Regions from separate parts of the Streptomyces sp. 796.1 genome, predicted to be linked through region 3. Evidence: riboswitches for the same ligand, from Rfam matches in the RefSeq annotation. Region 3 holds a riboswitch; each other region holds the start of a gene.
What was found. A riboswitch is a leader RNA that binds a small molecule or an ion and turns the genes downstream of it on or off. The one in region 3 is predicted to bind cyclic di-AMP.
Positions count from the first base shown of each region.

Region 1 (2,258 bases), on a different contig from region 3:
GGGAGGCATTTTCCCCGCTCCCTCCTCGCCCCCTTCCCTTCCCTCTTCTTGGAGTCCCCTCCTTGCGTCCCCTCCTTACGTACCGACCCCTCGCGGCGGGGGAGGGGCTTTCCCATGAGGTGGGCGCCCCCTCGTCTATGTCGACCGGGTCGTCGTGCGGGCGGAGTCGATCAATAGGGGAATCGCCCGGCGGGCGGGGCGCTGGCCGGGATTTCCAGAATTCTTAGCGCGAGAGGCAACCTCGCGCGGTTTCGGCGCGTATTCCTGGGTAGCAGGGACGCAGACGAGGACCAGTAATGTGGCCTGGGCCACAAGAAGCGGGCCGCGGAAGAGTGTCGGGAGCTCCGTCGAAGAGGCCGAACAAGATCATTTGAACAGAACTTTTCGGACTTTCCGGGCTCTGTGGTGCACCTCACCGGCGCCCCGCGATGATCTGTCACGTGCTGTGGTCGCCCGATCCCCTTCCGATCGCGGGAACCCCGCGCCGCCTGCGATGTCGCCCGCGGCCCGTACTTCGAAATATCGCAGTACGGCACAGATCCCGTGCAGAGCGTTATCTCTTCTCGCGAGTTATCGGCTGCAATGGATCTCCATCGGCGGGTTCAGGCTTGTCGGCAGGGAAATGAATGTGTTTTGTTGGCGATCCCGCTGAAACGAAGGCGGGTATCCGACGCCGGAATGCCGAATCTTGCCGCTGGCCGAGGAGAAACTTCAAAGTCATGACGGCAAGAGCGGGGGAACCAGGTAAGTGCCGCACCGCGTCTCAGCGCGGTCGGCTTGGGGTGAAGACGTGTCGCGGCACCCCGCCGCACCAGACGCGTCCGGGCAACTCCAGCCCGAATCCGACAGCTCACCTCGTAGGCATAGGAGAGGGCTACCCCTATGTCTTTTCGCGCACGCCACAGCCGCATCAGCCCCCGTCGTCTTGCGCGCATCTCCGTCGCGCTGACCGCTGGCGGCGCCGGCCTCGCCATCCCGTTCCTGGGCGCCACCCAGGCCAACGCCGCCTCCGTGGACGTCTGGGAGAAGGTCGCCCAGTGCGAGGCCACCGGCAACTGGAGCATCAACACCGGTAACGGCTTCTACGGCGGCCTCCAGTTCACCGACAGCACCTGGCGCTCCTTCGGCGGCACGGCCTACGCGCCGCGCGCCGACCTGGCCACCAAGGACCAGCAGATCGCCATCGCCGAGAAGGTCCTCAAGGTGCAGGGCCCCGGCGCCTGGCCGGTGTGCTCCGTCAAGGCGGGCCTGACCGCCGGCGGCCCGACCCCGCAGATCGCCCCCGACGGCGCCCGCGAGCAGGGCAACACCACCACTCGCGACAGCCGCCCGACCCAGCAGGTCGCGCCCCAGGCCGCCCCGAAGGCTGCCGCCCCCAAGGCTGCTCCGAAGGTCGCCCCCAAGGCTGCCCCCAAGGCCGAGGTGAAGTCCGCTCCGCGCACCCACCAGCACACCGCGGGCACCTCGTACACCGTGCGTTCCGGTGACACCCTGTTCAAGATCGCCCAGGCGCACGACGTCAACGGTGGCTGGCGCGCCGTCTACGACCGCAACCAGGACGTCGTCGGCAAGAACCCCAACCTGATCTACCCGGACCAGCGCCTGACGCTGCCCGGTGCCGGCTCCGCGCTGAAGGCCCCGCAGAAGAGCGCTCCGCAGCAGCAGGCCGCCCCGGCCCCGCAGCAGCAGCGCGCCCCGCAGGCCGCCCAGCCGAAGGCGCCGCAGCAGCAGGCCCCGAAGCAGCAGGTCGCGCCCAAGTCCGCGCCGGTCCAGCAGGCCCAGCCGCAGACCGAGGCCGCCACCTCGACCGGCTTCACCGCCCCGGTGGCCGGCTCCACCGGCACCCCGTACCGCCAGGCCGGCGGTAGCTGGTCCAGCGGCTACCACACCGGTGTGGACTTCCCCGTCGGCACCGGCACCACGGTCAAGGCCATCGGCGCCGGCCAGGTCGTCTCCGCCGGCTGGGCGGGCTCGTACGGCAACCAGGTCGTCATCCGCCACGCGGACGGCCACTACAGCCAGTACGCGCACCTGTCGCAGCTCACCGTCTCGGCCGGGCAGAGCGTCTCCGGCGGCCAGCAGATCGGCCTGTCCGGCAGCACCGGCAACAGCAGCGGCCCGCACCTGCACTTCGAGGTCCGCACCGGCGCCGGCTACGGCTCGGACGTCGACCCGATCGCGTACCTGCGCGCCAAGGGTGTCAGCATCTGATCACCCCAGTCGCTGACCGGCTGCCACTGACCGGTCGCTGACCGGGG
Region 1 covers NZ_JBLIWA010000015.1:132,475-134,732, forward strand. The annotation lists cyclic di-AMP (ydaO/yuaA leader) riboswitch at 670-879, shown strand; gene ACMA1D_RS12725 (transglycosylase family protein) at 883-2,211, shown strand.
Region 1: it holds a riboswitch for cyclic di-AMP, as region 3 does, so the genes downstream of both, ACMA1D_RS12725 (transglycosylase family protein) here and ACMA1D_RS28985 (transglycosylase family protein) in region 3, are expected to answer to the same signal.

Region 2 (2,258 bases), on a different contig from region 3:
TGGAGATCGCCCGGGGAGACCTGCGGACCTACTCCACGGACCAGAAGTTCGACCTGGTCACGCTGCACAACAACATCTACTACTTCCCGCAGGGCGAACGGATCAAGGTGCTGGAGCGGGCGCGCTCCTTCCTGATGCCCGGGGGCAAGCTGCTCCTGACGACGAGTTGCCAGGGCGGCGGTCCCGGCCTTGAGATGCTCAACCTGTGGTGCGCGTACGCCGACTTCACCGGGCCGCTGCCGCACCCCGAGACGCTCGTCGGCCAGTTCCGGGAGGCCGGCTTCAGCCAGGTGCGGTCGCGGCGGCTGGTGCCGGGTGAGGAGTTCCGGGCCTTCACCGGTGTGAACCCGTTCGACGCCGAGGACTGACCGGCCCGCCCGGACACTCCGGGAGCCGGCACTGAAATCCGTATTGCCGGAACCATCCCGCCTTGGCATGATCCGTGGCGCATCGCAGCGTCGGGCGTCCTACGGGGCGTCCGATCCGCCGACGCGCGGCCAGGAGCGCGGCGTGACGTCTCATCACCATCCACACTCCGGACCCGGCCGTGACGGGGGCCGGGTGGCCCAGTCGTCGTCCGCACCCCGGACCCCCCTCGTCCGATTTTGCATTTCCGCAGGTCAGGACGGGTGATACGGACTCGTACGGGGGACGTTTCGCGGTGCGGTTCGCCATCACCGACGAAGGTGAAGAACTTCACATACAGCCCTTTCGACTGCGAATTCGGGCCGTGGATGGCGCAGTATCCCTATCCGACACCACCAAGCCCCCGTCACCACGGCGGGGCGGTCCGGGCGGACGCCGAGTCCTGCCGCCGCACGGACCAAGGAGTAGATCGCAGATCGGCAGGAACGGGAGACCCAAGCACGACGGACCACGAAGTCGGTGGTCCTTGGGGTGAAGCCACGCAGGTGGCCGGGCAACTTCGCCAGTCCGAACCCGACAGGTCATCTTTCGCAGGCGGATGACGAAGGGCTTCTGTATGTCCGCGCAGGCTCGTATACCCGCGCTCGCTTCCCGCCTCGGCACCGCGTCAGCCCTCACCGCGACGGTGCTGGCGGGGTCGGCCTTCCTTCCCGCGATGACCGCCGACGCCGAGGCGGCGACCGCCTCCCACAAGGCGCTCAAGGTCGCGGCAGGCAAGAAGGGCGCACCCTACAAGTACGGGGCAGCCGGTCCGCACCGGTTCGACTGCTCCGGGCTCACGCTCTACTCGTTCAAGAAGGCGGGCAAGAAGCTGCCGCGCACGGCAGCCGCCCAGTACAACAAGACCCGTCACCTGTCCGCAGGTTCCCGCAAGGCGGGGGACCTGGTCTTCTTCCACTCCGGCCGGAACGTCTACCACGTGGGCATCTACGCCGGGAACAACAAGATCTGGCACGCTCCGAAGCCCGGCAAGTCGGTGCGGCTGGAGAAGATCTGGACCAAGAAGGTCTGGTACGGCCGGGTCCGCTAGGCGCCCTCGCACCACCGCCCGGGTGGACGGGGGTCGTCGTGGCCACCGCCCGCCCGGGCGTGCGAGCAGTACGCGAGGGGTATGCCCGGATGACGTGCACTGCCCGCCCGGCCGCCGGGCGCGTGCAAGCGGTACGGGCGCCGGCCGCCTCGCGGCGCGCTCCGCCCACGCGCTCACTGAGCCGGGTGATTGTCCCCCTGGGTTCGTCACCCGCAGGAGGCACCCGGCGTTGTCCTCACGTGCCGACCGAATCACGGTCAGCCTGATCCATGAGGACTAGTCATGATGCGAGGAATGACCGGTGTCGCCGTCGTTGCCGTGGCACTGGCGGGTGCGATGACGCCGGCCCAGGCACGTGAGGCGACTCTGCCGATCAAGAACGGCAAGGCCGAGTTCTGCTTGACCAAGCCCGCCGCCAAGCGGCTGGCCGAGGCGAAGATCAAGCTGGTCGCGACGGGGAAGGCACGGCTGACCGGCAAGCAGCGCCAGTGCGTGTCGCTCCCGCTGACCGAGGGCACCCGGGACTACGCCAAGTTGCAGGGTGGCCTGAGCTTCCGTGACCGGGATGACCGCCTCGACCTGAGCAAGGTCCACAACTACGTGGACAAGACCCCGCGGACCGTGGTCCACGCGTCGGTCAACCGGGCCAAGGCCCGGCAGGCGCAGTTCTTGACCTACACCATCAAGCGGGACAACGCCCAGGTCACGCAGAAGCAGATCAAGGCCGTTGACGTGCGGACCGCGCTGACCGGCGAGGGCGAGAAGCTGTTCAAGAAGACGTTCGGCAAGTCGCCGCTGCGCG
Region 2 covers NZ_JBLIWA010000106.1:87,633-89,890, forward strand. The annotation lists gene ACMA1D_RS32120 (SAM-dependent methyltransferase) at 1-368, shown strand, start outside; cyclic di-AMP (ydaO/yuaA leader) riboswitch at 827-978, shown strand; gene ACMA1D_RS32125 (C40 family peptidase) at 983-1,456, shown strand; gene ACMA1D_RS32130 (hypothetical protein) at 1,751-2,258, shown strand, end outside.
Region 2: it holds a riboswitch for cyclic di-AMP, as region 3 does, so the genes downstream of both, ACMA1D_RS32125 (C40 family peptidase) here and ACMA1D_RS28985 (transglycosylase family protein) in region 3, are expected to answer to the same signal.

Region 3 (2,258 bases):
CCATTCGACGTCCAGGCGGGGACGGGGTCCCGTGCGGCGGCTGGGTGTGGGGGGCGTGGGGGCTGTGGAGCGGGTGGTGGCGCTGTGGGGCGCCGGCCGGCGGCCGGACGCGGGGGCTGCGCCGTGGGGGGGGCCGGGGCCTAGTCGTACGGCCGCTGTGGCTCGCGGGGGCCGTGGGGCGTACGGGCCTGGGGCTCGTACCGGCCGATTCGTACGGACTGGGCTCGTACGGACCGGCTCATACGGGCCGCGCGGCGGGCGGGCGCGGTGGGGCGCGGGTTGCGGGCCGGGGCGGCGGGGGGCCGTGGACGGCGTGGGGCCGGGGCCAACGCGGAGCCCCGCCGCGATGCGCTCGGGGGAAGGCGCACCGTGGCGGGGCGGTCTGCGGCGCCGTGCGGCGCTGGGGTACGGCACCCGGCCCGCGGCCGGCCCTGGGCGGAGCCGGCCGGGGTCGGGGTGGTGGGTCAGCTCAGGTGGAGCTGCTGGCCCGGGTAGATCAGGTCGGCATCGGTGATGATGTCGTCGTTCAGGTCGTACAGCTTGGCCCAGCCGCCCTTGACGCCCTCGGCCTCAGCGATCTTGGCGAGCGTGTCGCCGGACTCGACCTTGTACTCGCCGTCGCCCTTCTTGATGGTCTTCGGGGCGGTGTGCTGCGGCGCGGCCTGCTGCGGGGCGGCGTGGCGCGGCACGTAGCGCTCGGCGCTGCGGCTCGGGGCCTGCTCCTGGGTGGTGCGCGGCGCGGCGTGCTTGGGGGCGGCCTTCGGCGCGGCCTGCTGCGGGGCGGCCTGCTGCTGGGGCGCGGTGTGCTGCTTCGGCGCCTGCTGCTTGGGGGCCTGCTGCTTGGGCGCGGTGTAGCCGCCCTGGGTCAGGTTGACGCCGCAGTGCGGCCAGGCGCCCTTGCCCTGGCTGGCGAGGACCTTCTCGGCGATCTGGATCTGCTGCGCCTTGGACGCCAGGTTGGCGGTCGGGGCGTACGCGGTGCCGCCGTACGCGGCCCAGGTGGAGGCGGAGAACTGGAGGCCGCCGTAGTAGCCGTTGCCGGTGTTGATCGACCAGTTGCCGGTGGACTCGCACTGGGCGACCTGGTCCCACTGCGAGGTGGTGGCCGCGTTGGCGTTGGCGGCGCCCATCAGCGGCACGGCGACGGCCGCACCGGTCACGCCGGCGAGCGTGGCTATCCGGGTGGCCTTGGACGGACGACGGTGCTTGCCCTTGGAAATCAGCATGTTGGTTTCCTCACCGACGCCTACGAGGTGAGCTGTCGGGTTCGGACTGTGAGTTGCCCGGCCGCGGTCTCCCGCAGCTTCACCCCTAGCCGTTCAGCCCCCTCGTACCCCGGACCGTTCGGCACTTACCTGTGGTTCCCCCGCTCCTGCCTTCGGCGCTTGACGCGTCGGCTTCCCCCCGGCCGCCGGCAGGATTCGGCGTGACGACCAGTGGCGCTCGCGGTGGCGAGCGATGAAGACCGTAATCACAGATCCCCGGAGTGCTCAAACCCCTACATCCCTGGAAAGTCAGTGGGGTTTACCCGCAAGAAAATCACATCCCCGCAGGTCAGACAGCATGGCTACAGATTGGGCAAGCGAGACACGCCGGGAAGCCAAAGAGACCCATGTCTCACTTTCGCCAAACGGGGCACATCACCATCAATTGCCCCGCCCGGCGGCCCGTCAGCGTTCCGCTTTCACCCCAAGGTCAAGCTTTTGACCAGGCAAGATCAGGTCCGGATCGGCGCCCACGACCTTTTCATTTGCCACGTAGAGCGCCGGCCAGCCGCCCGGGGTCGCATGGCGCTCGGCGATCGCCGACAACGTGTCGCCGGAACGCACCTCGTGCTCACCCTGCGTGACGCCGTCCGCGCCCTTGACCCCGTCGCGCCCGCGCTCGCTGCGGTCGGCGTGGCGGCCCCCGGGACGCTCCGTCGCGCCCTCGCCACGGTCCGCGTCCGCGCCGGACTCGGGGCTCGGTTCGCCGCGGTGCTTGCCGGTGCCCGCGCCGGCGTCCGCGCCGGCCCCCGCGCCGGTCTCCGCCGGGTCGCCGCTGCCGCCGGCATGTCGGCCGCTTCCGGCCCGATCCGCGTCCCGCTCGGCGCCGTCGCCGGCCTCGCCGTCCGCCTTGCCGGTCGACTCGCCGTCCGCCCCGCCGCCGGCCTTGTCGCCGGCCTTGTCGCCGCTGTCGCCGCGCTCGGGCGACTGCGCGCGGTCCGTGGTCGAACCATCGGCACGGTCGGTGTCCGCCGCGCGGTCGGTGTCGTCGCC
Region 3 covers NZ_JBLIWA010000056.1:2,926-5,183, forward strand. The annotation lists gene ACMA1D_RS28985 (transglycosylase family protein) at 465-1,226, opposite strand; cyclic di-AMP (ydaO/yuaA leader) riboswitch at 1,229-1,394, opposite strand; gene ACMA1D_RS28990 (transglycosylase family protein) at 1,671-2,258, opposite strand, start outside.